4 regions of the Micromonospora sp. CV4 genome follow, and region 1 is predicted to be linked to each of the others. Evidence: riboswitches for the same ligand, from Rfam matches in the RefSeq annotation. Region 1 holds a riboswitch; each other region holds the start of a gene.
What was found. Region 1 has a riboswitch for cyclic di-AMP ahead of EAD98_RS20340 (NlpC/P60 family protein). Riboswitches for the same ligand answer to the same signal wherever they lie in the genome.
Positions count from the first base shown of each region.

Region 2: another riboswitch for cyclic di-AMP. It lies ahead of EAD98_RS21590 (hypothetical protein); the one in region 1 lies ahead of EAD98_RS20340 (NlpC/P60 family protein).
Region 3: another riboswitch for cyclic di-AMP. It lies ahead of EAD98_RS01700 (transglycosylase family protein); the one in region 1 lies ahead of EAD98_RS20340 (NlpC/P60 family protein).
Region 4: another riboswitch for cyclic di-AMP. It lies ahead of EAD98_RS25500 (hypothetical protein); the one in region 1 lies ahead of EAD98_RS20340 (NlpC/P60 family protein).

Region 1 covers NZ_RCVI01000295.1:24,584-31,671, reverse strand. Annotated here, with positions in the region: gene EAD98_RS20345 (N-acetylmuramoyl-L-alanine amidase) at 1-1,423, opposite strand, end outside; cyclic di-AMP (ydaO/yuaA leader) riboswitch at 1,655-1,791, shown strand; gene EAD98_RS20340 (NlpC/P60 family protein) at 1,867-2,844, shown strand; gene dcd (dCTP deaminase) at 2,904-3,482, opposite strand; gene EAD98_RS20330 (pyridoxamine 5'-phosphate oxidase family protein) at 3,582-4,139, shown strand; tRNA gene EAD98_RS20325 (tRNA-Gly) at 4,285-4,358, shown strand; gene EAD98_RS20320 (hypothetical protein) at 4,495-4,884, shown strand; gene EAD98_RS20315 (DUF3592 domain-containing protein) at 4,950-5,507, shown strand; gene EAD98_RS20310 (glyoxalase/bleomycin resistance/extradiol dioxygenase family protein) at 5,592-5,960, shown strand; gene EAD98_RS20305 (IS30 family transposase) at 5,983-7,083, shown strand.
Region 2 covers NZ_RCVI01000309.1:28,763-35,850, forward strand. Annotated here, with positions in the region: gene EAD98_RS21580 (AAA family ATPase) at 1-1,830, shown strand, start outside; gene EAD98_RS21585 (cation diffusion facilitator family transporter) at 1,937-2,854, shown strand; cyclic di-AMP (ydaO/yuaA leader) riboswitch at 2,997-3,128, shown strand; gene EAD98_RS21590 (hypothetical protein) at 3,185-4,198, shown strand; gene EAD98_RS21595 (SRPBCC family protein) at 4,593-5,084, opposite strand; gene EAD98_RS21600 (PfkB family carbohydrate kinase) at 5,263-6,240, shown strand; gene surE (5'/3'-nucleotidase SurE) at 6,237-7,064, shown strand.
Region 3 covers NZ_RCVI01000139.1:4,228-11,315, reverse strand. Annotated here, with positions in the region: gene EAD98_RS01715 (hypothetical protein) at 1-307, shown strand, start outside; gene EAD98_RS01710 (SDR family oxidoreductase) at 415-1,113, opposite strand; gene htpG (molecular chaperone HtpG) at 1,276-3,192, shown strand; cyclic di-AMP (ydaO/yuaA leader) riboswitch at 3,449-3,620, shown strand; gene EAD98_RS01700 (transglycosylase family protein) at 3,620-4,288, shown strand; gene EAD98_RS01695 (hypothetical protein) at 4,356-4,697, opposite strand; gene dinB (DNA polymerase IV) at 4,799-5,986, opposite strand; gene EAD98_RS01685 (GNAT family N-acetyltransferase) at 6,061-6,573, opposite strand; gene EAD98_RS01680 (GNAT family N-acetyltransferase) at 6,570-7,088, opposite strand.
Region 4 covers NZ_RCVI01000361.1:21,809-28,896, forward strand. Annotated here, with positions in the region: gene EAD98_RS25475 (hypothetical protein) at 1-417, opposite strand, end outside; gene EAD98_RS25480 (heavy-metal-associated domain-containing protein) at 433-642, opposite strand; gene EAD98_RS25485 (metal-sensitive transcriptional regulator) at 796-1,092, shown strand; gene EAD98_RS25490 (heavy metal translocating P-type ATPase) at 1,159-3,282, opposite strand; gene EAD98_RS25495 (YibE/F family protein) at 3,594-4,970, shown strand; cyclic di-AMP (ydaO/yuaA leader) riboswitch at 5,137-5,267, shown strand; gene EAD98_RS25500 (hypothetical protein) at 5,272-6,291, shown strand; gene EAD98_RS25505 (carbonic anhydrase) at 6,350-7,060, opposite strand.

The DNA of each region.
Region 1 (7,088 bases):
CCGCCGATGAGCCGCGCGGCGCGCACGGCACTCCGGCCGTGACGCAGCCGGTGAACGCCGGCTGGTTGGTGTCGTAGTCGGGGTCGATCCGGACCAGGCCGGTGGCCGGGATGCCGGTGTCCAGCCGTGGCGCGTGCAGCAGCGTGAAGTAGTGCGTCCAGTCCCAGTACGGGCCCGGGTCCCAGTGCATTCCGCGCACGGTCGAGGCGACGGTGCCGGGCACGTTGTCGTGACCGATGATGTGCTGACGGTCCAGCGGGATACCCAGCCGCAGGGCGAGGTGCCGGACCAGTTTGGCGGAGGTCCGGTACATCGCCTCGGTGTACCAGGTGCCCTGCGCGGCGAAGCCCTCGTGTTCCAGCCCGATCGACTTGGCGTTGACGTACCAGTTGCCGGCGTGCCAAGCGACGTCCTTGGTCTTCACGTGCTGGGCGATGTGCCCGTCCACCGAGCGCAGCGAGTAGTGCCAGCTCACGTAGGTCGGGTCCTGGACGAGTTGCAGCGTGGTCGCCCAGCTCGCCTCGGTGTCGTGGATGACGATGTACTCGATCTTCTGCCGGCCGGGCCGGTCGGAGAGGTCGTGGTTGCCGTAGTCCCCGGCGCCGAACGCCTCGTACGGCGCCGGGATCCACTCGCAGGAGATGGTGCTGGGGCACTCCAGCCCGTCCGGACGGGCGAGCCGGCGCAGTCCCAGCCGGTCCAGCCACGAACGCTGAGGTTGGATCGCCCGGGCCGGCAGCGTGATCCGCTGGCCGTCGTCGGTCACCCGGGACTCGCCGGCGCCGATGGTGGTGAACACCTCGTCGGCGAAGGCCGCCGCGGCGTCCGCGCTGTCCGCGCCCGCGTAGCGGGCCACCGCGCCGTACCAGGCCGCCGGGTCGGTGTCGGCGCCCACCGGCGCGCCGAGCTCCCGCTGGTAGGCGGCCAGCAGCGCGGCGCCGCCAAGGATGTTGACGCTCGCGTCGGTACGCAGCGACTCGGGCGCGGCACCGGTCAGGGCGGCGGCGGCGTCCACGGTCTGCAACGCGGCGGCGGGCGGCGCGGGATCCTCGGCCGGGCGGGGCGCCACCACCCGTGCCGGCCGCGAGTCGTCGCCGCGCGGGTCCTCGGTGCCGGCATCGTGGTGGCCGCGCCCCGGCAGGGCGGCCACGTGCCGGGCGTCGGTCAGGTGCATCGGGCCGTAGCCGCCGCTGGTGCTCGGCGTACCGGCGTTGGTGTCCCAGCGTGACTCCAGATAGGAGACGCCGAGCAGCACGTCGGCCGGCACGCCGTACTCGGTGGCCGCGGCGACGTACTGCTGCTGACGGTCGGCCGCGGGCGCGGCCACGGCGGGGCTGGCGGGTAGCGGTACCGCGGTCGCGGCCGCGACCACGGCGGCGGCGAGCAGCGCGCGCCGGCCGGTGGACAGGGTTGGACGGTACATCGAACCCCCTAGATCTGGCGGGTGAAGATGAGGCCACCTTCGCCCCGCCCGGAGCCCGCGTCAATACCTTTCCATCCAGCGGAGTATGTAGAAGAAAACTTTCGTCGTCGGTCGTCGTCCCCCGCAATCGGTACGGAGTGTCACGGCCCCACCGGTTGCGGATCGGTAACGGCCGTCTCTACTCTGGTCATTCGTCGGGCCGACAGCAGCTCCGCCCACCCGGGCGGTAACGGACCGACACCGCCGAGTCGCTTCTCAGCGAACCGGGGACCCAGGTTTCCTGGGGTGAATCCGCAGTCACTGCGGTAGGGCGCCCACCTTCCCGCCCGAACCCGTCAGCTAACCCGGTAGGCGGTCAGGAAGAAGGAGTACGGAACCCGGTGGCTCACCAAGCCCCGCGGCCGTCGTCCGAGCGGCCGGCGTCAGCCGGCCCGACGTCGATCGTGCCGCGCCCACGCTGGTCCCGCTTCACCACCGCCCTCGCCGCCCTGGTCGGCGTCGCCGTCGTCCTGACCGGCAGCGCCACGGCGGCCCACGCCGACCCGTCCGTCGCCGAGATCGAGCGCCAGATCGACGCCGACTGGAACAAGCTCGAACCGATCATCGAACGACACAACGCCACCCGTACCGACCTGGCCGGGAAGCGCAGGCAGGCCAACGCGCTGGCCGCCCGGATCGCCCCGCTGGAGCGCCAGGTCGACGCCGCGATGGACAAGGTCAGCTCCCTGGCCGTCCGCGCGTACAAGGGTGAGAACGTCTCCACCGTCAACGCCGTGCTGGGCAGCAGCTCGCCCAGCGAGGTGGTCGGGCAGCTGGAGATGCTCGACCGGTTCGCGCACGACCAGCAGCAGGACGTACGGCAGGTGGCCGACCTGCGCGACGAGTTGGCCCGGCAGAAGGCGCCACTGGACGAGATGGTGGCCCAGCTGACCCGCACCGAGGCCCAGCTGGCGGCCAAGAAGAAGCAGATCAACGACGAGATCGACCGGCTGCAGAAGCTGCGCCTCAAGGTCTACGGCAACGGTGGCGGCGGCCCGCTGCGTCCAGCGCCCTGCCCGGCGAGCTACCCCGGCGGCGGTGCCGGTGTGGCGGTCAAGTTCGCCTGCGCGCAGATCGGCAAGCCCTACGTCTGGGGCGCCGAGGGCCCGAACTCGTACGACTGTTCCGGCCTGATGCTGGCCGCCTGGGCCAAGGCCGGGGTGTCCCTGCCGCACAACGCCGCACAGCAGAGCCGGGTCACCAAGGACGTCAGCAGGGCCGACCTGCGTGCCGGTGACCTGGTCTTCTACTACAGCGACATCCACCACGTCGGCATGTACGTCGGCGGTGGCTGGGTCGTGCACGCCTCGCAGGCCGGCCAACCGGTCAAGATGAAGAAGGTCGACGACGGCCCGATCCACAGCTACGGCCGCCCGGGCTGATCCCCGGTGACCGATGGGCCCGTCGCGATCTGTCGCGGCGGGCCCTCGTCGTTACGGCCTCAGCGGGTCGGCCAGGTGCGCCAGTGCTGCCAGGCGCGGCTCGGGGTCGGGCCGCGCTGACCCTGGTAGCGCGAGCCGTAGACCACCGAGCCGTACGGGTGCTCGGCCGGCGAGGAGAGCCGGAAGATGCAGAGCTGCCCGATCTTCATGCCCGGCCAGAGGGTGATCGGCAGGTTCGCCACGTTCGACAGCTCCAGCGTCACGTGCCCGGAGAAGCCCGGGTCGATGAAGCCGGCCGTGGAGTGCGTGAGCAGGCCGAGGCGGCCCAGGCTCGACTTGCCTTCGAGGCGGCCGGCGAGCTGGTCACCGAGCGAGATCACCTCCAGCGTCGAGGCGAGCACGAACTCCCCCGGGTGCAGCACGAACGGCTCGCCGTCGGGCACCTCGACGACCGAGGTGAGGTCGTCCTGCTGCATGGCCGGGTCGATGTGGGTGTAGAGATGGTTGTTGAAGACCCGGAACAGCCGGTCGAGTCGTACGTCGATGCTGGACGGTTGGACCAGGGTGGGCTCGAACGGCTCCAGGCCCAGCGTGCCGGCCTTGATCTCGGAGACCAGGTCGCGGTCGGAGAGCAGCATCGGACCACCATAGCGGCGTTGCCGGCAACAGCCAGATTCGGTGCCGGTGACCAGCGCGTCGAGGTCGCTGGTCGTACATTTGTTCGATAGAATGCCGGCATGGCTTCCTGGTCCGAATTCGCCGCCGACGAGCCCCGACTCGCCGACGGGATCCGCGTTCTCCTCCAGCAGTACGGGCCGGGCTTCGGCTACCTGGCCACGGTCCGCGCCGACGGCGGGCCGCGGGTCCATCCGGTCTCCCCGGTCATCACCGACGAGGGTCTCTTCTGCTTCATCCTCGACTCGCCGAAGCGTCGCGACCTCGAACGGGACGGCCGCTACGCGCTGCACTCGTTCCCGCCGGAGGAGAGCGACGACGAGGCGTACGTGGCGGGGCGCGCCTGGCCGGTCACCGATCCGGCCCGGGTGGCCCGGCTGGCGCAGAGCGCGCGGGCGGCCCCGCAGGTCGACTGGCGGCTGTTCGAGTTCACCGTCGACGTGGCGATGCTGGCTCGCCGCGAGCAGCACGGCATGGGCATTCCGGGTGGCGCGCCCGGCCGTCCGGCCGTCCAGGTCTGGCTTGACCCGCACGCTCCGCCCGCCGCGGCCGGGCCGTCTTCCGTGCCGCAGACCCGCCCGGCCCGCCGCAGCCGTGACGTCCAGCGCTCGGCCGCCTGACCGCGGCCCACGATCCGGTCCTGGGGAAAGACGCCGGTGCCGGCTCCGTCGTGACGGGGCCGGCACCGGTGGTACGCGGGCAAGCTGCGGACCACGGGGTACCTGGGTGCACCGGCTGGGTGACTCAGGTACAGTGGTGCCGCTTGCGGGTGTAGTTCAATGGCAGAACATCAGCTTCCCAAGCTGACAGTGCGGGTTCGATTCCCGTCACCCGCTCCAACGCGAAGGCCCTGGTCAGGATGCCGAATCCGAGCCGGGGCCTTCGAGCTTCCAAAGGTCGGTGACTGTCGATCGGCCATCCTCCGCCGGACGGTCGGGTGACGACGAGCGGCCCGCGGGCGACCATGATGTCGAGATGACCACGGTGGACGACCGGCCGGAGGGCACTGAGCCGGTATCGATCCGTGCCCGCACCCGCGCGCTGCGCCTCGGGGCGGCGATCCCCCTCGCGATCGTCGGTTTTCCGTTCCTGCTGGGGATGGCATTCAACCTGATCTGGTGGTCACCGGCGCTCGGCGGCCCGGGTCCCAACCCGTGCGATCCTGCCATCGACGGGTGGGGAGCCTGCTGGCGTCCGGAGCAGCGGACCTTCTGGATCGTGGCCGCTGCGGCCGGGCTGCCGGGCGCGGTCTGCCTCGTGCTCACGCTGGTCCGAATTTTCCGCACCGGCCGCTGGTGGCCGTGGCCGATCGCGGCGGCGGCGCTCCTCATCGCCTGCAGCCTGGCGCTGTCACAGATTCCTTGAATGCAGGGCGGGGTTCGAGTCCGGCGGGCTCGGCCGGGGTTGCGTCGCGTCGGCACGATGAGCCGGTGCGTCGCCTGATCATGATCCTGAGGCGCCCGGTCTGGGTGACCGTCGGCTGCGTGCTGCTGATGGTGATCGGTGGTGCGTTGTTCTGGTTGCCGATGCGCACCCAGTCCGCGCTTGAGGACTGGGAGACCGAGTTGCGGGCCACCGGTGTACCGGCGCGGGGGATCATCTACGACCGGGTGGCGAAGCGCGGTGGCACCTCCACCACAATGCATCTCCGGTACGACGTGGCCGGCAGGACGTACGAGCAGGAGATCGGCTGCGTCGAGGTGTGCCTGCCGGTCGGCGATGAGGTGTCGATCTGGGTGAACCGCGCCGATCCGAGTGACTTCGTCACCGACTTCGACGAGCTGAGCGGACATCGGGGCCGCATCCAGGGCGTCTTGGGCGCGGCCGGATTCGTGGTCCTGGTCGCGGGGATCCTTCTCACGCTCTCCCGCATCCCGTTCCGCAAGTGGTTCCCCGCCCGCGTGCGGCCACGGCGGTCCGGCGCTCCGAGCAGGGACGGCCGCGCGTTCACGAGCCGTTCGAAGCACAAGCGGGTCGGTCGACACTGAGCCGATGCAGGGCACCTCCGCACTCGGCCGAGGTCGATGCCGATGAGTCATTTGCCGGCTAGTGTCCGGCCTGGAGGTGGTCCCGTGTTCACCGAAGCGTTTCCGATCGTGACTACGCCCGACCTGCCGAGACTGATCGCGTTCTACCGGGATGTCGTCGGCTTCGAGCAGATCTACCGGTTCCCGGACGACGGCGAGCCGGAGTTCGTCGCCCTCCGCCTGGGCAACAGCGAGCTGGGCCTGGCCGCCGACCCGAAGGCCGGCGAACCGGCCCACTCGCATCGTTGGGAGCTGTGCGTTTACGCCGATGACTGCGACGCCGCCGTGAACGCGCTGCGCTCGGGGGGTGCGACGGTCACCGAAGAACCGGTCGACCAGCCGTGGGGTGAGCGGTCCGCCCGGGTCATGGACCCCGACGGCAACCGCCTGCTGGTGCTGTCGCGCCTGTCCTAGCGCCGTCAAACGCGCAGAGATCTTGGACAGTTTCCGTTACGCCCTTGGGCTCAACTGGTGGTTGCAACACCCTTTCGTGATTGTCGTTGGGGTGGTTATGGCGTCGAGGTTGAGTCCGCTGGAGCGGGAGCAGATTGGGTTGGGTCGGGCTGCGGGTGAGTCGTTGCGGTCGATCGCGCGAAGGTTGCAGCGGTCGGTGTCGACGATCTCGCGGGAGGTGGGTCGGTTCGAGCGTTACGGGCAGCGGTATCAGCCGTTGATGGCGCAGTGGGCGTCGTTTCTGCGGCACAACCGGTCCGGGCGGGTACCGCGGTTGGCTGTTGACGGGCCGTTGCGTGAGACGGTGCTGGATATGCTGCGGCGACGTCGTTCGCCGCAGCAGATCGGCGCCCGGCTGCGGGTGCAGTTCCCGGACACGCCGGAGATGTGGGTGTCGCACGAGACGATTTACCAGGCTATCTACCTGCAGGCGCGGGGTAACCTGCGCGCGGAGTTGGCTCGGCAGGTGGCGTTGCGCTCGGGTCGGGCCGCTCGCCGTCGCCGGGCGGCGCCAGGCGGGGCGGTGCGCTCGGCCCGGCCGTGGGTCGCTCTGCGCATCGCTGACCGGCCGGCTGAGGTCGCTGACCGGGCGGTGCCCGGGCACTGGGAGGGCGACCTGCTCGAAGGGGTACGTCGAGGTGGACGCGGTGGTTCCGCGATCGCCACTTTGGTAGAACGCGCCACCCGGTTCGTGATCCTGGTCGGGCTGCCCGAGGGCAAGGTGTCCGAACACGTCGTGTCCCAGTTGGCCGCCGCGATGAGCTGGCTCCCGCAGCGGTTACGGGCCTCGTTGACCTGGGACCAGGGCGTCGAGATGGCCCGCCACCGTGACTTCACCATCGCCACCGACTGCCCGGTCTACTTCTGCGACCCGCACAGCCCCTGGCAACGCGGCAGCAACGAGAACACCAACGGGCTGCTACGCCAGTACTTCCCCAAAGGCCATTTCGACTTCACCACCATCGACCAGGCTGACCTCGACCACGTCGCCGACGAACTCAACGATCGCCCCCGCATGACCCTGGGCTGGGCCACCCCAGGTGAAAAGATGACCCAGCTCCTCGGTGTTGCAACCACCGGTTGAGCCCG
Region 2 (7,088 bases), on a different contig from region 1:
GACGAGGACGCGACCACGCTGGTCGTCGACTGGCGCGCGCCGGCGGCCGCCGCCTTCTACCAGGCCACCCCGGCGCAGCCGCAGGGCGTGGTACGCCGGCGCACCATCCAGTCCCGCAGCGAGCGGGTCACCCGGATCGAGGACGACCTGCTGGATCCGACCGCCGCCCCCGAGGGGATGACGGTGGTCGGCGACGGCGCGCTGCTGGCGACCCTGTCCCGGGCCACCGGCCGGGGCATGCGCGACATCGTGGCGACGATCCAGCGCGAGCAGGACGAGGCGATCCGCTCGCCCGGCTCCGGGGTGACGATCGTCGCCGGCGGGCCGGGCACCGGCAAGACCGCGGTGGCCCTGCACCGGGCCGCCTTCCTGCTGTACTCCGACCGCAGCCGGTACGCCGGCGGCGGCATCCTGGTGGTCGGCCCGTCCTCGGTCTTCGTCGAGTACATCGCCTCGGTGCTGCCCTCGCTCGGCGAGGACACCGCCACGCTGCACTCGCTGGGCACCCTCTTCCCGGGCATGACCGCCACCCGCACCGACCCGCCCGAGGTGGCGGCGGTGAAGGGCTCACTGCGGATGCGCCGGGTGCTGGAGCGCGCCGTCCGGGACGCGGTGCCGGACGGCCCGGGCGAGCTGCGGCTGCTCTACCGTGGCACGCTGCTGCGGCTGGACCGGGCCGAGCTGGACGGGATCCGGGACCGCGTGCTGCACCGGGGCGCCCGGCGCAACGAGGTCCGGCGGGCCGGCTTCGACGGCGTCTTCGCCGCGCTGTGGGCGCAGGCCCGCCGATCGGGCATCGGCCGGCTGCCGGAGCAGCGGGCGTTCGAGGACGAGATCGCCGAGCGGCCGGAGTTCCGGGAGTTCCTCAAGGCGTGGTGGCCGCGTCTGCACCCCCGGCACGTGCTCGGCTGGCTCGCCCGGCCGGACCGCCTGCGCCGGTACGCCGGCGGGATCCTCTCCACCGCCGAGATCCGGCTGCTCAGCGCGGCGTACCAGACCCTGGACGCGGCCGGGTTGACGATCGCCGACGTGGCGCTGCTGGACGAGCTGGACGCGCTGCTCGGCAAGCCGGCGCAGCCGGCCCGGGCCAAGCGTGACCCGTTCCAGCTCGCCGGCGGGGTCCGCGAGCTGAGCACCTTCGGCGAGCGGCAGCGGGCCGCGCGGGCGGCGGCCCGGGAGCGTCCGGCGGACTACCGGGAGTACGCGCACGTGGTGGTCGACGAGGCGCAGGACGTCTCGCCGATGCAGTGGCGGATGGTCGGCCGGCGCGGCCGGCTGGCCTCCTGGACGGTGGTGGGCGACCCGGCGCAGACCGCGTGGACCGGTGACCCGGAGGAGCTGACCCGGGCCCGGGACCAGGCGCTGGGCCGGCGCAAGCGGCACGACTTCACGCTGACCACCAACTACCGCAACTCGGCGGAGATCTTCGCGGTGGCGGCGGCGGAGATCCGCCGGCTCTACCCCGACCTGCCGCTGCCGAGCGCCGTCCGCTCCACCGGGGTCGACCCGGTCGAGCTGGTGGTGCCGCCGACGGAGCTGGAGACCGCGACCGTGGAGGCGGCAACCGGCCTGCTGGCCGAGGTGGAGGGCACGGTCGGTGTGATCACGCCGGTTCCCCGCCGCGACGAGATCGCCGGTTGGCTCGGCGCGCTCGGTGCGCCGCGGCTCCAGGTGGTGACGAGCCTGGAGGCGAAGGGCATGGAGTACGACGGCGTGGTGCTGGTCGCACCGAGCGAGATCCGGGCGGATCCGGGCGCCGGGGTGCGCACCCTCTATGTCGCGCTGTCCCGGGCCACCCAGCGCCTCACCACCATCGACCCGACGGGCTGACCTGCGGCGGCGAGCCCCGCCGGAGGGAGGACGGCCGTACACTTGCATACATAGCGATGTGAGCATACATTTGACCGGGTCCGGACCGACGGCGGAGGGTGGTCTCGTGGGCGCAGGTCATGACCACCACCATGGGTCGGTCGCCAACGCCGCGCACCAGCACCGGGGGCGGCTCTGGACCGCGTTCGGGCTGCTCGCCACCCTGATGGTGGTCGAGGCGGTGGCCGCGTTCCACACCGGCTCACTGGCCCTGCTCTCCGACGCCGGGCACATGTTCACCGACGTGCTCGGCATCGGGATGGCGCTCGCCGCGATCACCGCCACCCGGCGGGCCACCGGCGACCCGCAACGCACCTTCGGGCTCTACCGACTCGAGGTGCTCGCCGCGCTGGCCAACGCCGTCCTGCTCTCCGGGGTCGCGGTCTACGTGGTGATCGAGGCGATCGGCCGGTTCGGCGACCCGCACGAGGTGCTGGCCGGACCGATGCTCGCGGTGGCCGTGCTCGGCCTGCTCGCCAACGTGGCCGCCTTCGCGCTGCTGCGCGCGGGGGCACGGGAGAGCATCAACCTCCAGGGCGCCTACCTGGAGGTGCTCGGCGACCTGCTCGGCTCGCTCGGCGTGATCGGCGCGGCGCTGCTCATCCAGGTCACCGACTGGTGGTGGGCCGACCCACTCGTCGCGGTCGCCATCGGCGTGTTCATCCTGCCGCGCACCTGGCGGCTGGGACGGGCCGCGGTCCGCATCCTGGTGCAGGCCGCCCCGGAACACCTGCAGGTGACCGCCGTGCACGACCGGCTGGCCGAGGTGCCCGGCGTGGTCGAGGTGCACGACCTGCACGTCTGGACGCTCACCTCGGGCATGGAGGTGGCCTCCGCGCACCTGACCATGGCCCCCGGCGCCGATGTCGGTGCGGTGCTCACCGCGGCGCGTACCGCCCTGCACGAGGACTTCCGGATCGAGCACGCGACGCTGCAGATCGAACCCGGCGCGGCCCCCGGGGCCTGCGGTTCGGTCGAATGGTAATGGCATTTCAGGAGTTCTACTCGCTTTAGCCGGAATTTCGCGTGACGACGCACGCACCGTCCGTCACATCGGCTGCATTCGCCCCACCGGCACCGGTAGGCTCGGTCCCGGCCTCCACCCGGCGGCGCCCTCCCGGCGCCGGTGGTGGTCGCCGCCTAATCGCCCGAGTGGGCGAACCGGGGAACCATGTTCCTGGGGTGCATCCGCGTCAGCGGTAGGGATCTTCCGTCCCGAACCCGTCAGCTAACCCGGTCGGCGGCTGACGGAAGGACATGCGTAGTGGTACCAGCACGACCACCCGCCGCCCGACTGGCGGCTCTGATCGTCGCGATGTTCGCCCTCGGCGTCGCGATCCCGGCCGGCGCCGCCTCGGCCGCTCCCCCGACCGGCCAGCGGGCCGCCGCGGCACCCGACGGCGACGAAGAGGGCGGCACCCCGGCGCTGCGCGCTCAACTGGAGGCGGCCAGCAAGGGCTACCTGGACGCGAAGCGCGCCCTGGCCACCTCCGTACAGCGGCAGCAGCAACTCGCCACCCAGCTCAAGACCACCGAGACCGAACTGACGGCACGCAGCGGCAAGGTCGACGAGATCGCCGGGCTGGCCTACCGCACCGGCCGGCTCGGCACGGTGTCGGCACTGCTCAACAGCAGCAATCCCGAGGGCTTCATGGACCGGGCCGTCACGCTCGACGCGGTCGCCGCCAACGAGGACCGCGCGCTGCGCGACCTCATCGCCACCAGGGACGAGGTCAACCGCACGCGCGTCGCCCTGGACGGCGAGATCCGTGAGCAGCGCAAGCAGGTCACCGTCATGGCCAAGCGCAAGGAGCAGGCCGAACGGGCCCTGACCGTGGCCACCACCAAGCCCAGGACGACCGCCGACAGCGGCTCCAACCGGGGCACCTCCGCCGCCAACGCCACGGCCGCGCCCCGCAACTCCGACGGCTCCTGGCCATCGGAGTCGTGCAGCGTCAACGACCCCACCCCGGCCACCGGCTGCATCACCCCGCGCACCCTGCACGCGCTCAACCAGGCCAAGGCCGCGGGCTTCACCCGGTACGTCTCCTGCCACCGCAACGGCGGCTCCGGCGAACACCCGAAGGGCCGGGCCTGCGACTTCGCCGCGCAGAAGGGCGGCTTCGGCGGGGACGCCACCGGCGGCGACAAGACGTACGGCAACAACCTGGCCGCGTACTTCATCCGCAACGCCGACCGGCTCGCCGTGCTGTACGTGATCTGGTACCGACAGATCTGGCTGCCCAGCAGCGGGTGGAAGTCGTACAGCGGGGCGGGCGGCGACCCGTCCAGCGACCACACCAACCACGTGCACCTGTCCGTGTACTGACCCACCGGCCGGTGCCCCGCCTCGCGGGGCGCCGGCCCGCCCGGGGTACGTCCGCGGACGTACCCCGGATGTCGTCGGCGGACGGACGTTTCGGCCGGTCCCGGCGGGCAGCATCCTGGTATGCGTCGGATCCCGCCCACCGCCCGCAAGGCGCTGCTCACCCTGCACCTGGTCACCTCGCTCGGCTGGCTCGGCGCCGACCTGACGCTGCTCACGCTCGGTGTCGCGGCACAGCGCGGCGCCGACCCGGCCGTCGTCTACCCGGTCGCCGCGCTGATCGGCACCGTGCTGTTCGCGCCGTTGAGCGTGCTGGTCTGGCTGATCGGCGTGGCCAGCGCGCTGCTCACCCCGTGGGGCCTGCTGCGCTATCGCTGGGTGCTGTTCAAACTCGTGATCACCACGGTGATGGTCGGGCTGGTGCTATCACCAGGTCGGCGCGGTCCGGGGCGTCCAGGGCCGCGCCCAGCCGGGTGGCCAGGGCCAGGTGGGCTGCCTGGGCCTGGCGGAACGCGTACCGGAACAGCGGCGCCGGCGCGGTCAGGGTGATCTCGACGTCGATCCGGACCAGGCCGTCCGGCTCGCCGCGCAGCCGGGTGTGGTTGCGTACCGTGGTGGCCGGCCACTGGCGGGCCACCATGACAATCTCGTCGTCCTCGCTGATCAGCACGTCCGCCTGGTAGCTGGTCCGGAAGCGCAGCGGGCCGGCCGCCAGCCGGTCGCTGATCACGTAGCTGGCCTGAGCCCCGGGCCGCGGTGGCAACCGGCGGACCCTGACGATCAGCGGGTGCAGCTCACCCTGCCGGGTCAGGTCGCTCAGCAGGGCCGCCGCCTCCTGGGGCGTGCAGCGGGCCTGGACGGTGTAGCTGAAGGTATCGCTCCTGAGCACACCGTCTCCCGCCGTCGTTGGTCGCACGATCGTCCCGTACCCCGGTCGGGGTGGCAACGCCCGGAGGGACACGGACCGTTGCCTCGGCATGCACACCGCGTTTCCCACTACGGACGGTGGACGGGGAACCACCATTCGTGAGGACGAGGGAGGGCATGAGCATGAACGGGTACGACCGGTGAGCGGGCACGTGATGGTGTTCGCCCCCACGCCGCAGCTGACGGTGACCGTGGACCAGCCGAACGGCCAGCCCGAGCTGCACCTGCACCCGGGTGGGCAGGGTGTCTGGCAGGCCCGCATGGTGATGTCGCTCGGGGTCGACGTGGTGCTCTGCGCCGCGCTCGGCGGCGAGATCGGTCAGGTGCTGGAGCCGCTGCTCGTCAGCGAGGGCGTGGACCTCAAGGTGGTGGTCCGGGACTCCGGCAGCGGCGGGTACGTGCACGACCGCCGGGACGGGTCCCGGCAGGAGATCGCGGACGTGCCCGGGCAGCCACTGAGCCGACACGAGCTGGACGAGTTGTACAACCTGGCCCTCGGCGAGGGGCTGCGCGCGCCGGTGAGCGTGCTGAGTGGACCCAACGAGCCGTGGCTCGTCCCGGCCGACCTGTACCGGCGCTTCGCCGCGGATCTCGGTGCCAACGGCGGCCGGGTGGTGGTCGACCTCTCCGGCGATCACCTCGGCGCGGTGCTGGACAGCGGGGTGTTCTTCCTGAAGGTCAGCCATGAGGAACTGATCCGCGACGGCCGCGCCCGCAACGAGGAGACCGCGGAGCTGACCCGGGCGATGTACGAGTTGCACGCCGCCGGCGCCGAGACGGTGGTGGTGAGCCGGGCCGACGAGCCGGCGCTCGCGCTCATCGACGGGGAGCTGTTCGAGGTGGAGATGCCCCGGTTGCAGGCGGCCGACCCGCGCGGCGCGGGCGACTCGATGACCGCCGGGGTGGCCGCCGTGGTGGCCGGCGGCGGTGACATCCGGACCGCCATCCGGACCGGCGCCGCCGCCGGAGCGCTGAACGTGACCCGGCACGGCCTGGGCACCGGGCGGCTGGACTCGATCACCGGTCTGGTGGAGCGGGTCCGGTTGGTCCCGGCGGACACCCGACAGCAGGAGCGGACCACCCCCGACGAACTGGCCGACCGGGCGGTCGAGCGATGACGCTGCGCGTGCTGGTCACCAACGACGACGGGATCGCCGCGCCGGGCATCCAGGCGTTGGCCTGGGCGGCGACGCAGCGGGGCCTGGACGTGGTGGTCGCCGCGCCGCTGGAGGAGGCGAGCGGCACCAGCGCCGCCATGAGCGCCATGGAGCAGGACGGGCGCGTGGTGGTGCACGAGCACCCGCTGACGGATCTGACGGGCGTGCCGGCGTACGGGGTGGGTGGTTCCCCGGGCTTCATCACGCTGATCGCGCTGCACGGCGCGTTCGGTCCGCCGCCGTCGGTGGTGCTCTCCGGCATCAACCGGGGCGCCAACGCCGGCCGCGCCGTGCTGCACTCGGGAACGGTCGGCGCCGCGTTCACCGCCGCCACGAACGGCTGCCGGGCGATGGCGGTCTCGCTGGACGTGCTGTCCGCGGGTGAGGCGACGGCCGCCAGCGGTGGCGCCGCGGTGGACGCCGCCGCCCGGGTACGCGACGCCGAACGCAACTGGAGCACCGCCGCGCGGGTCGCCCTGGACCTGCTCCCCCGGCTGACCGCCGCGCCGATCGAGAGCGTCCTCAACGTCAACGCACCGGACCTGCCGCACGGTCGGCTGCGTGGGGTGCGCCGCGGCACGCTGGCCAGTTTCGGTCAGGTGCAGATGACGGTGGCCGAATCGGGGCACGGCTTCGTCCGTACCTCGCTGGAGGAGCCGGGGCAGGCCGCACAGCCCGGCACGGACGTGGCGTTGCTGGCCGCGGGGTACGCGTCCGTGACGGCCATCCGTGCGGTCACCGAGATGACCGACGTGGACCTGGCCGGCCTGGACGAACAGCGCTGACCGGCTCGGGTCGGGCGTTTCAGC
Region 3 (7,088 bases), on a different contig from region 1:
CTCGTTCACCGGGGTCCGGCAGGCGACGATCAGCGGAATCATCACGTTCAAGCGGGCCAGCGGCTGCGCGGTCACCATCACCGCCGGCACCGAGGTCGGCCATGCCGGCGGCACGTACAGCCACTGGAACGGCTACAAGCTCGACATCGCGCTGAGCACCTGCATCCAGAACTACATCTCCGCGAACTACACCTACGTCGGCTACATCGCCGGCTTCGGCTACCAGTACCGGGCCGCCTCGGGCAACCTCTACACCAAGGAGGGCAGTCACTGGGACATCCTCTTCTACAGCTGCGGCGGCTGCTGACCGCCGCACGCCGAGGCGGGTGCGCGGACGGAGCTGACCGCGTACCCGAGGACGGGCCGCCGCCGGGGATGCCGGCGGCGGCCCGATCACGGTCGTGGTGTCGCGGCTCAGGGAAGCTGCGGGTAGAGCGCGGCCACCCCGCCGGAGAGGCCCGCCTGGACCCGCCGGCTGATGTCGTCGGTCACGATCTCGTACGCGTCGGCCTCGATGCCGTCCACGCCGAGCCGGGCGATCACCGCCGGGTCGGACTTCGGTCCGGCGACCGCGGCGGCCATGTCGGTGTCCATGTAGCCGACGTGCAGGCCGGCGACCCGGACACCCCGCTCGGCGAGCTGGATGCGCAGCGCGTTGGTCATGGCCCACTCGGCCGACTTGGCGGCGCCGTAGGGACCGTGGTGCGGAAGGTTCACCCAGGACAGCACGGAGAGCACGTTGAGGATGGTCCCGCCGCCGTTGCCGGCGATGACCGGCGAGAACGCCCGGATCATCGACAGGTTGCCGATGTAGTGGGTCTCGATCTCGAGCCGGATGAGGTCCAGATCGCCGTCCAGCAGGTCGGTTCGGGAGTCGATGCCCGCGTTGTTGATCAGCAGGTTCACGTCTCCGACCAGCTCGGCGGCGGCGGCCACCGAGGCGGGGTCGGTGATGTCCAGCCGCACCGGCGTCACGCCGGGCAGGTCGACGGTGTCCGGGTTGCGGGCGCCGGCGTAGACGGTGGCGCCGCGGGCGAGGAGTTCGGCGGCCAGGTGCCGGCCGAAGCCGCGGTTGGCGCCGGTGACGAGGGCGGTGCTTCCAGCGATCTTCATGGCCGGAACACTATCCGAGCTGACTTCTGTCCATCAAAGTCAGCTATGTCACGAGGGCGGCGCGCCCGGATCGGGAATACGACCCGGACGCGGGCACGGCCCGGCCGGTGACGGCTCGTATCCTTTCCGCGAACCTCCGCACGAGCCGAGAAGGGAGACGGTGTGAGCAATCAGGCCGAGACGTTGGAATTCCAGGCTGAGGCGCGTCAGCTCCTCCAGTTGGTCGTCCACTCGATCTATTCGAACAAGGACGTCTTCCTGCGGGAACTCATCTCTAACGCGTCCGACGCGCTGGACAAGCTGCGGCTGGCGACACTGGTCGACAAGGACCTCGTCGCCGACACCGACGACCTGCACGTCGCCATCGAGGTCGACCGGGACGCCCGCACCCTGACCGTGCGGGACAACGGCATCGGCATGACCCGCGACGAGGTGATCCGGCTGATCGGCACCATCGCCAAGTCGGGCACCGCCGAGCTGCTGAGCAAGCTGCGCGAGTCCGCCGACGCGCGTGCCTCGCAGGAGCTGATCGGCCAGTTCGGTGTCGGCTTCTACGCCGCGTTCATGGTCGCCGACCGGGTCACCCTGCTGACCCGAAAGGCCGGCGAGACCGGCGGCACCCGCTGGGAGTCCACCGGCGAGGGCACGTACTCGATCGAGACCGTCGACGAGGCGCCGCAGGGCACCACGGTGACCCTGCACCTGAAGCCGGCCGACACCGAGGACAACCTGCACGACTACACCGCCGAGTGGACCGTCCGCGAGATCGTCAAGCGGTACTCCGACTTCATCGCCTGGCCGATCCGGATGCGCGTCGAGCGCCCGGGCGCCGACGGCGCGGACGCCACCAGCGAGGTGCAGACGCTCAACTCGATGAAGGCGCTCTGGGCGCGGCCCCGCGACGAGGTCGACGCCGCCGAGTACAACGAGTTCTACAAGCACGTCAGCCACGACTGGGCCGACCCGCTCGAGGTCGTGCACATGAAGGGCGAGGGCACCTTCGAGTACGAGGCGCTGCTGTTCCTGCCCAGCCACGCCCCGCTGGACATGTTCGCCCCGCAGGGCCGCCGTGGCGTCCAGCTCTACGTCAAGCGCGTGTTCATCATGGACGACTGCGAGGCGCTGGTCCCCACCTACCTGCGCTTCGTCAAGGGTGTGGTCGACGCGCACGACCTGTCGCTGAACATCTCCCGGGAGATCCTCCAGCAGGACCGGCAGATCCAGATCGTCCGCCGCCGCCTGGTGAAGAAGGTCCTCGCCACGGTCCGGGACCTCAAGGCCAACCACCCCGAGCGCTACCGCACCTTCTGGACCGAGTTCGGCGCGGTGGTCAAGGAGGGGTTGATCGACGACGCCGACAACCGCGACATCCTGCTGGAGATCCTGTCGGTGCCCTCCACCCACGACCCGGCCGAGCCCACCGACCTGGCCGGCTACGTGGCACGGATGAAGGACGGTCAGAGCGACATCTGGTACGCCACCGGCGACTCCCGGGCCACCATCGAGAACTCCCCGCACCTGGAGGCGTTCCGGGCCAAGGGCCACGAGGTGCTGCTGCTCACCGACCCGGTCGACGAAGTGTGGGTCGAGCGGGTCGGCCAGTACGACGGCCGCCCGCTGCGCTCGATCGCCAAGGGCGAGGTCGATCTGGACACCGACGAGGAGAAGCAGCAGGCCGAGGCCGAGCGCGAGCAGCAGCGACAGGAGTTCGCCCCGCTGCTCGACTGGCTTGGCACCACCCTGACCGACAGCGTCCGCGAGGTCCGCCTGTCGTCGCGGCTGACCACGTCACCGGCCTGCGTCGTCGGCGACGCGCACGATCTCACCCCGACCCTGGAGAAGATGTACCGGGCGATGGGGCACGAGGTTCCGTCGACGAAGCGGATCCTGGAGATCAATCCCGGTCATCCCCTGGTTGCCGGGCTGCGCAAGGCCCACGAGCAGAGCGCGGGCTCCGAGGCTCTGACCGAGACGGCCGAGCTGCTGTACGGGCTGGCGGTGCTCGCCGAGGGTGGCGAGCTGGCCGACCCGGCCCGGTTCACCCGGGCCCTCGCTGACCGGCTGGCGCGCACCCTCTGACCGACCGATCCCTCCGGCCGGCGGGCCGCCCGTGCGACGGGCCCCGCCGGCCGGACCGTTCACGCCGCCCGCGCCGAGCTGCCCGTGGCCCGGCTCCGCCGATCGGAAACGGTCCATCGTGGTCACTGCACAGCCGCGCTACGCCCGCAACCGCTGCGCGGGCCGCCCCGTGTGGCTCGGTGAAGAAGTTCACAGGGGGTGGGCGACCCTCACCGACCGTGCCTAACGTCGGTCGGGTTCGCCAATGCGGACACCGCGACCGGCAACGCCAAATCCTGCCCCCGGTCGTCGGAACCAGTCACCCGGGCAGGAGCGGGGGACCCAACGTTCCTCGGTGCACGTCACCTCGGGGTGAAGCCGCCACCGCGCGGCCGGGCTCCTCGGCCCGAACCCGACAGCTCACCTCGCCGGCGTGGAGGAAGCTCACATGTCATCTGCACACACCGCCCGTCATCGACGGGTCACCACCCGCCGCGTCACCGTCGGCACCCTCGCCGTCGGCGCGGTCACCGGCGCCGTCGCCCTCTTCGGCCCGGCCGCCCCGGCCCAGGCCGGGGTCAACTGGGACGCGATCGCCCAGTGCGAGTCCAGCGGCAACTGGCACATCAACACCGGCAACGGCTACTACGGCGGACTTCAGTTCTCGCAGAGCACCTGGGCCGGCTACGGCGGCAAGAAGTACGCCGCCCGCGCCGACCTGGCCAGCCGCGGCGAGCAGATCGCGATCGCCGAGAAGGTGCTCGACGGGCAGGGCATCGGCGCCTGGCCGACCTGCGGCAGGAAGGGCGGCTCGTCGGGCGGCTCCGCCACGAAGTCCTCGACGAAGTCCGACTCGAAGTCCACCTCGAAGTCCGACTCGACGTCGAAGCCCCGGGAGCGGTCGACGCGCGGCGAGCAGCCGGCAACCCGCAACCACGAGCGCACCGCGCCGTCGACGGGCGCCGGAACGTACCTGGTCAAGCCGGGCGACACCCTGTCGGAGATCGCCCAGGCCCACCAGGTGACCGGCGGCTGGGAGGCCCTGTACGAGCGCAACCGGCAGCTGATCGGCGCCGACGCCGGCCTGATCTTCCCGGGTCAGCGGCTCGCTCTCTGACGCACGACGCGCGGGCGCCCGACCGGATTCCGGTCGGGCGCCCGCGGCGTGTCGAGAAGGGTGCGCGTCAGGCGGCCGACGCGGCTGCCTCCGGAAGCGACGACCAGGCCCGGCGCGCGATCGGAACGCCCTCGGCGGGCCGGTCAGCAGGTGTGGTGGTGCCCTCGTCCCGCTCCGACGTGGACGGTGTGTCGGCCGAACCGCGGGCCAGCCGCAGCGACTGTTCGGCGGAGCGGCGGGCCGCGCACGGCCACGGCTGGCCGGCGCAGAGCAGATTGCGGCAGGCGCCGTCCTCGTCCGGCTCATGTGCGCTGAGCACGTCGATCGCGAGCTGCCAGAGCAGTGGGTCGGTCACGTCGCCGGGACGCTGCTCGCGCCGGCTCGGACGGTTGCTGGTGTCGTCGGACATGGTGGTCCCCCCTGGATGGCTGATCGTCACTACGTGACCGCTCAGGCCGTCGCTAAACCCTCCGTCCCCTGTGATGTCCGCCCCGTCGCCACCCGGCACGGTCAGTCCGGCAGCAGCGGCATCTCGACGCCGGGATCCCGGCCGAGCAGCACCGCGCGGGTGAGCGCCGCCGACCCGAACCGGTCGCGGACCGCGTCCACCGCGGCGTCCAGCTCGGCGCCCGGATCGTGGTGGAACGGCAGCTCCGGCTGGACCGGGTTGTCGTCCAGGTTGCCGACCGAGACGCCGATCAGCGTGACGCCCCGCCGATCGATCTCGGGCAGGGCGGCCCGCAGCAGCGCCCGCGCGGCGGTTAGGAGCGGCGTGGTGTCCGCGGTCGCCTTGCCGATGGTGTGTGAGCGGGTGGCCCGGGTGTAGTCGCCGAAGCGCAGCCGCAGCATCACCGTGCGTCCGGAACGCCCGGCCGCCCGCATCCGCCGGGTGACCCGGTCGATCAGGCCGGCCAGGACGGCGTCCAGCTCCGCCGGCGCGTGCGGCGTACGGCTCAGGGCGTGCTGCGCGCCCATCGAGCCGCGCCGGCGACCGACCTGCACCGACCGGGGGTCGCGGTTGTGCGCCAGGGCGTGCAGGTGCCGGCCGGCGCCGGCGCCGAGCAGCGACACCAGCGCCGCCTCGCCGAGCCGGGCCACCTCGCCGACCGTACGGATCCGCCGTTCCCGCAGCTTCGCGGCGGTGATCGGGCCGACGCCCCAGAGCCGTTCCACCGGCAGCGGATGCAGGAACGCCAGCTCGGCGTCGGGCGCGACGACCAGCAACCCGTCCGGCTTGGCCACCCCGCTGGCCACCTTCGCCAGGAACTTCGTCCGGGCCACGCCCACGGTGATCGGCAGGTGGACCCGTTCGCGGATCTCCCGGCGCAACCGGTCGGCGATGTCGGCCGGCGGCCCGGCCAGCCGGCGAAGACCGCCCACGTCCAGGAACGCCTCGTCGATGGAGAGCCCCTCGACCAGCGGCGTGGTCTGCCGGAAGATCTCGAACACCGCCCGGCTGGCCGCCGTGTACGCCGACATCCGGGGCGGTACGACGATCGCGTCCGGGCAGAGCCGGCGCGCCTGCTGGCCGCCCATGGCGCTGCGTACGCCGCGCGCCTTCGCCTCGTAGCTGGCCGCCAGCACCACGCCCCCGCCGACGATGACCGGCCGCCCCCGCAGGCGCGGGTCGTCGCGCTGCTCGACCGACGCGTAGAAGGCGTCCAGGTCGGCGTGCAGGATGCTGGCCCCGGGTGACACGTACATATGTTCGCATGGCGTCCGCGATCACCACAGTGAGCTGGGCGAACGTGACCTTGCGGTGTCGCCGGAGGCTAGCGCTCCGCCGCGGCACCGGTGCGCAGGGCGTAGTGGCGCATCGACACCGCGCCACCGTCGGGAGCGGTCCACTGCGCCGTGCTGGTGCCGGTGCACCGCCACCCGGCGCGCTCGTAGAGGGCGGCGGCCGCGGTGTCGCTGGCGGCCACCTCGAGCACCAGGTCCGTCCCGCGCTCGGCCGCCCACCGCCCGACCCTGGTCAGCAGCGCGCCGCCCAGCCCGGTCCCGCGCGCGGCCGGCGACACGAACAGGCGAGCCACCTCGGCGGTCGGCCGGGCGGGCGACCCGTCCGCCGGTTCGGGCAGCCGGTGCACCGCCACATGCCCGACGATCGCCGAGGCGGCGTCGACGGCGACCCACGCGCGCGCCGGACGGGGCTCGCGCAGCCAGCGGTGCGGGTCGGCGGGCCAGTTCAGCGGGTACCGGTCGGCCCGGTGGACGAGGGCCAGCGCCGCGACGCAACCGTCGAGGTCGCTGGCGCGCCGCCGGCGGATACGCGGTGGGGTCACAGCTCGTCGAACGGGCCGGCGTACCGGAACTCGCCCCGGATCGAATCCCGCCAGGCGCTCAACGGGCGGGCCTGGAAGTACTGCGGGCCCCAGGGCTGCGGCGGGGTGACGCCCAGCTCGACGGCCGGCCGGAAGCCGAATCGCGGGTAGTAGTCGGGGTGGCCGAGCAGCACCACCAGTGGCTCGTCCCGGGCGTCGGCCGCGCCCAGCACCGCGTGCATCAGCGCCGAGCCGACCCCGCGCCGCTGCCAGGCGGGAAGCACGCCGAGCGGCCCCACGCCGAGCGCGACCGGCTGGCCGGCCACCTGCGCGCGGGTGGCCACCACGTGCCCCACCACCTGGCCGTCCGGGTCGGCCGCCACCAGGGAGTACGCGGGCAGCCAGCCCTCGTCGGCGCGCAGCGCGTCGACCAGCGTCGCCTCGATCGGTACGGCGCCGTCCGGCGCGCCGAAGGCGGCGGCGTGCACCGCGCGGATGGCGTCGACATCGGCGGGCGTCTCGCGTCTGATCAGCAC
Region 4 (7,088 bases), on a different contig from region 1:
CAGCGGGGTGGCGACCCGCCAGGTGCCGTCCGGGGCCAGGTCGGGATGCACGTGGCGGAAGCCGGAGAGGTCCCGCCGGGCGACGATGAGGTGCATCCGCTTGTCGTGGGCCACGTCGAACCGGGTCATCGGCCGGCCGTCGGGGCCGCCGATCCGGAAGGCGAACTCGCCGGCCGGGGCGGCGACCGGTTCGAGGGTGTAGCCGCGGTCGGAGACCAGCAGGCCGCCGGGGAGCCGGTCGGCCGCCTCGTCGTGCTCGCCCTGGTCGGCCGGGCCCGGCTGGTGGACGGCCCCGCCGTCGTGTGAGCTCTCGGCCACCGGGGCGGCGGGGCCGGCCACCTGCCCGATCCCGTACGCCGCGCCGAAGACCGCCGCGAGGCCCAGGGCGAAGCCGCCCAGTCTGGTCACCGTGTTCATCGCCGAACCTCTCGATCAGGCGTCGACGAGGTCGTAGCCGGCCTCGTCGACGGCGGCCCGGACGACCTCCGTGTCCAGCGGCTGGTCGCTGCTGACGGTGACCCGGCCGGTGGCCAGGTCGACCTGAACGTCGCGCACGCCCGCGATGGCGCCGACCTCGGCGCTGACCGAGCTGACGCAGTGCCCACAGGTCATGCCCTGCACCTGGTACGTCGTGTTGACCATTGATCCGTCTCCCTCCGCCACCTCCGAGCCTATACCCCCCTGGGGTAATTCGGAGGCGGACCTCTGCCCTGATGTTGTACCGGTACCCGGTGGGGGTATCCCTACAGAGAGGGACAGTACCATACCCCCCAGGGGTAGGCTATCCTGGTCGTCATGACCGCACCCACTCCGATCCGCGGATACACCGCCAGCAAGGACCAGCTGCTCGCGCGGCTCCGCCGCGTCGAGGGGCAGGTCCGGGGCATCGAGAAGATGGTCGACGAGGACCGCTACTGCATCGACGTGCTCACCCAGATTTCCGCGATCCAGGCCGCACTGGACAAGGTCGCGCTGGGGCTCCTCGACGGGCACGCCCGGCACTGCATGCACGAGGGCGCGGCCGAGGGCCGGGCCGACGAGATGGCCACCGAGATGATGGCGGCGGTCGGCCGGCTGATGAAGCGCGGCTGAGACCCTGGCCCTTGGCCGGGCGCAGTGACCCGGCCGTCGACGGTGCGCGGCCGCCGGGCCGGGCCGTCAGTCCGGCTCCGGGTCGAGGCGTACCCCGCGCAGCAACTGGGCGTTGAGCGCCACCACGATGGTGGACGCGGACATCAGCACCGCGGCCAGCGCCGGGCTCAACGCCACCCCGGCCCACGCCAGCACCCCGGCCGCCAGTGGCAGCGCCACCACGTTGTAGCCCGCCGCCCAGGCCAGGTTCTGGCGCATCTTGCGGTACGACGCCCGGGAGAGCCGGGCCACGGCGCCGACCCCGCGCGGGTCCGACGAGGCCAGCACCACCCCGGCGGACTCGATCGCCACGTCGGTGCCCGCGCCGATCGCGATACCCACGTCGGCGCGCGCCAACGCCGGCGCGTCGTTCACCCCGTCGCCGATCATCGCCACGGTCAGTCCCCGCCGCTGAAGCTCGGCCACCCGGCCGTCCTTCTCCGCCGGCAACACCTCGGCGAAGACCTCGTCGACGCCGGGCCGGAAGCCCAGGTCGGCGGCGACCGCCTCGGCCACCGGCCGGGCGTCACCGGTGATCATGGCGATGGTGCGGACACCCGCCGCGCGCAGCTCGACGATGGCCCGCCGGGCCTCCGGACGTACCTCGTCGGTCAGCGCGAACGCACCGAGCAGGGCGCCCGGCAGCCGCACCAGGTACAGCACCGCGGCGCCCCGCGCCGACCACCGGCCGATCGGCGCGTCCAGCTCGGCCGGGAGCGACAGGCCCAGCTCCCGCAGCAACGTCGGCCCACCCACCGCGTACTCCGTACCGTCGACAAAGGCCTGCACGCCGCGGCCCGGCAGCGACCGGAACCCGGTGGCCGGGGCGACGTCCCCGGCCGCCGCCACGATCGCCCGGGCCAGCGGATGCTCGCTGTCCGACTCCACACCAGCCGCGATCCGCAGCACCTCGTCCCGTCCCACGCCGGACGCGGTCACCAGGTCGGTGACCGCGTGCTCGCCCCGGGTCAGCGTGCCGGTCTTGTCGAACAGCACCGCGTCGACGGTCCGCATCCGCTCCAGCGCCAACCGGTCCTTGACCAGGATGCCGGACCGCGCGGCCAGCGCGGTGGAGAGCGCGACGACCAGCGGAATCGCCAGCCCGAGCGCGTGCGGGCAGGCGATCACCAGGACGGTGACCGCGCGGACCACCGCCTCGTCGGGCCGGCCGAGCACGGTCCAGACCAGCACGGTCAGCACGGCCGTGCCGGTTGCCAGGTAGAACAGCGCGGCGGCGAACCGGTCCGCCAGCAGTTGGGCCCGCCCGCCGGAGCGCTGCGCCTGCGCGACCATCCGCTGGATGCCGGCGAGCGCGGTCTGTTCACCCAACGCCTCGACGCGCACCCGGATCGCCGAGTCGGTGGCGACGGTGCCGGCCACCACCCGGTCCCCTGCCGACCGGGCGACCGGACGCGACTCGCCGGTGATCATCGACTCGTCCAGCTCGGCGCCACCGTCGACGATCCGACCGTCCGCCGGAACCCGCCCACCCGGCCGGACCAGCACCACGTCACCCACCCGCAGCTCGGCCACCGGCACCGGCTCGATCCGCCCGTCCGCCGTCACCCGCTCGGCGTCGTCGGGCAGCAACGCGGCCAGCGCCGCGAGCGCGCCTCTGGCCTGACCGATCGCCTTCATCTCCTGCCAGTGCCCGAGCAGCATGATGGTGACCAGCGCGGCCAGCTCCCACCAGAAATCCAGGTCGAAGGCACCCGCACTGGTGGCCAGTGATGCGGTGTAGGCGACGGTGATCGCCATCGCGACCAGCAGCATCATGCCCGGCGCCCGATCGCGGACCTCGCGGACCGCACCCACCAGGAACGGCCAGCCGCCCCACCAGAACACCACCGAGCCGAGCACGGGCCCGACCCAGGACCGGCCCGGGACGTCCAGGTCGAGACCGAGCCGGTCCAGCACCAGGTGACTGGTCAACACCACCGGCACGGTGAGCGCCAGGCAGATCCAGAACCGGCGGCGGAACATCGCCGGATCGTGCCCCGCATGCTTGTCGTGCCCGCCGCGCTTGTCGTGCCCGCCGTGCTTGTCGTGCCCCGCGTGCTTGTCGTGCCCGCCGTGCTGCTGCGGCCCGCCGTCGGCGTGTCGCTGGTCGCCGGCAGGACGATCGGGGTCGGGCGGTGACGGAGCGGGCATGACTCCAACATGCCGCGCCGGAAACCGCCACGCGGGCGGTTCGACCACTCCGACACTCCGCCACGACCTGCGTCCCCGGGTCGGGCTGGTTAGCATTCCGACGATGGCCCTCCGGAACCCGCTACGCGCCCGGGCAGAGATGCCGCCCCGGTGCGGCGTCGCCGTCCGCCGACCGGGCCGAGCGCTCACCGTTCGTGATCACGCGGTCGCCATCCAGCGATTCGGCGCGCTCGTCGCCGCTTTCCCGCCGCGGCGCTGAACCGACCAGCCCGCCGGCACGTACCCCGCACCGGATCGTTGGGAGTCTCGCATTGGGTTCCGACCACACCCGTTCCGCTCCGTCCGCCCCGCCCCGGGTGCGACGGATCCTCTTCGCGACGGTGGTGCCCCTCTTCGTCGCGACCGTGCTCGCAGCGGTGGTGCTCTGGCCGCGCGACGGGTCACCGCAGACCGACGGTGGAGCGAACGTGCCGCGCTACCACGGCACGGTGACCCGGGTGGTGACCGAGCCGTGCCCACCGGCAGCTTCGAGCCCCGAGGGCACACCGGGGGTCGGGGACGGGCCGTGCGGCACGGTGGACGTGCGGGTGAACGACGGGCCGGCCTCCGGCCAGCAGATCCAGACACCGGTGCCGGCCGGACCGGGCGCTCCCCGGGTCGAGGTCGACGACGAGGTCATCCTGGTCGAGCTGACCGACCCGACCGACCCCACGGCCAGCAGTTGGAACATCGCCGAACACCAGCGCGGCGCGCCGCTGCTGTGGCTGGCGGTGATCTTCGCCGCCGCGATCGTCGCGTTCGGCCGGTGGCGTGGTCTGGCCGCGCTGGCGGGGTTGACCGCCAGCTTCGCCATCCTGCTCACCTTCGTGCTGCCCGGTATCGGCGCGGGCCGGTCACCGCTGCTGGTCGCTGTGGTCGGCGCCGCGCTGATCATGTTCGTGGTGCTCTACCTGACCCACGGAGTCAGCGCGCAGACCTCGGTCGCGGTGCTCGGCACCCTGGGCAGCCTGGTACTCACCGGCGTACTGGCCACCATCGTCACCGCCGCCACCCACCTCACCGGCTTCGGCAGCGAGGACGCCACCACCCTGTCGATGTTCCAGGCCGACGTCGACCTGCACGGCCTGCTGCTCGCCGGGATCATCATCGGCTCGCTCGGGGTGCTCGACGACGTGACGGTCACCCAGGCGGCCACCGTGACCGAGCTGGCCAACGCCAACCCCGGGCTGACCCGGTTGCAGCTCTACCGGGCGGCGACCCGGGTCGGCCGGGCGCACATCGCGTCCACCGTCAACACCATCGTGCTGGCGTACGCGGGCGCCTCCCTACCGCTGCTGCTCCTGCTCACCGCCGACTCGCGGCCGATCGGGCAGATCCTGACCAGCGAGTTCCTGGCGCAGGAGATCGTCCGCAGCGCGGTCGCCACGCTCGGGCTGATCGCCGCCGTGCCGCTCACCACCGGGCTGGCCGCGATGGTGACCGCAGCCGGCCGGCAGGGCGCCACGCCCACTGCGGCCACGCCCGCGCCGCGACCGCAGCCCGACCGCGCCGAGGCGCTGGCCGCACTGAGCTCCCCGCGTACGGGTCGACCCGACCCCACGTCGTCCGACCCGGCGCGGACCACACCCCCATCCCCCGCCACCGACCGGTGGCCAGATCCGAACAGGAGCACGGATACGGCATGGTGACACTCCTCAACGTGACCAGGCGGGGCGTTCGCCCTGAGAACCCCGTCACTGGTCACTCAACGCCATGGCGAAATGACGCTTTTAGTCGGTATCGGGGCGTAGCTCAGCCGGTGGGCTCTCGGGTAACCTCGCCGTCGGTTACCGATGAAGGCGCGAAGCGGCGCCTGCGGTACCACCGCCCAATCGCCAACCGGCGAGCCGGGAACCCAGGTACGTGGGGTGAATCCGCGACAGCGGTAGGGGCCACTTCCGCCCCGAACCCGTCAGCTAACCCGGTCGGCGGTCGACGGAAGGGAACATTGTGACGGCACCCCTACGCCGCTGGTTGACACCCGTGGTGGCCGTGATCGCCGCATTGACCGTGCTCGCCGGGCCGCTCCCGGCCCACGCCGCCCCGACGACCCCCACACCGTCCGGGCACGAGGAGGACGGCGAGCCCAAGCTGCTCACCGACGTCATCGAGCAGACCAACCGCAAGTACTCGGCGGCCAAGTCCAAACTGGACAAGTCCAAGAAGCGGCAGCTTGAGCTGGCGGTGGAGGTCACTCGGGCAAAGGCAGACCTGGACGCACTGGCACCGCAGGTCGGGCAGATCGCCTCCCAGTCGTACCGCACCGGCCGGATCGGGCCGATGGCGATGCTGCTGGAGAGCGAGGCCCCCGACTCCTTCGTCCAGCGCGCCGCCGCGCTCGACGAGATGAACATGGTCAACGAGAAGAAGCTCGCCGAGGTCAACGCGGTGAAGGAGCGTGCCGAGCAGGCCAAGCTGGCCCTCGACGCGGAGGTCCGCGAGCAGCAGAAGCAGACCGCCCTGATGGCCAAGGAGAAGCGCGACGCGGACAAGGCGCTCGCCCTGGTCGGTGGGAAGGGCTTCACCGGCGGGCTGGTGTCGGCCACCTCACCGGTCGCCCGGCTCGGCCCGGGCCGGACCGCCGACGGCGACTGGAAGCCCCAGTCGTGCAGCGAGAACGACCCGACCACGTCCGGCTGCGTCACGCCGCGCACGCTGCACGCCTACAAGGAGGTCAAGCGGGCCGGCTTCAACCGGTTCGTCGGCTGCTACCGCTCCGGCGGGCCGTGGGAGCACCCGAAGGGCCGCGCCTGCGACTGGTCGCTGCAGAAGAGCGGCTTCAGCCCGTGGCACAACGAGGACACCCGGACGTACGGCAACAACGTCGCGGCGTTCCTCATCCGCAACGCCGATCGGCTCGGCATCTACTACGTGATCTGGAACCGGCAGATCTGGTTCCCGGCGACCGGCTGGAAGTCGTACAGCGGGCCGTCGAACCACACCGACCACGTGCACATGTCGCTACTCTGACCCGCGCGCTCCTGTCCGAGGGCCGCCCCGCGTGACGCGGGACGGCCCTCGACGCGTTTCAGGCGGCCGGCGTGCCGGCGTCGATCGGCACATCGAGCGTCGCGGGCGGCACGGCGGCCACCGGACGCACCTCTCCGGCGGCGAGCCGGTACGACATCCCCACCACCGCGCACCGCCCCTGCGCGACCTCGTCGGCCAGCACGGGCGACTGCCCGAGCAGCGCCTCGACGGTCTGCGCGATGTGGATGTCGATGATGCCGTCGATGTCGTCCACCCCCTCGGCCGCGGCGCGGCGCAGGCTGGGCAGGACGGCGTCGACCACCGCGCGCAGGTGCCCCTGGGGCGGGGTGCCGGTGGCGGCCGACTGCCGGGCCGCCTGCACCGCACCGCACGAGTCGTGGCCGAGCACCACCACCAGCGGGGTGCCGAGCACGGTCACCGCGTACTCCACGCTGCCCAGCACCTCCGGGCCGGTGGTGTGCCCGGCGGTGCGGACCACGAACAGGTCACCCAGCCCACGATCGAAGATGATCTCGGCGGCCAACCGGGAGTCGGAGCAGCCGACGATCACCGCGAAGGGGTGCTGCCCGTCGGCCACCGCCGCACGGTGCCCGGCGTCCTGATTTGGGTGGCGCGGAATGCCGCTGACGAAGCGGCGGTTGCCGGCAGCCAGTTCGGCGTACGCCTGGGCCGGCACGGTCGGTGCTGACACCCGGTCGGCGGCCCGCTGCGGGCCCGGCTGCCCGCCGGGTGTACCGGGACGGCTCATCGCCCGCACCTCGTCTCCACGTGTTTTA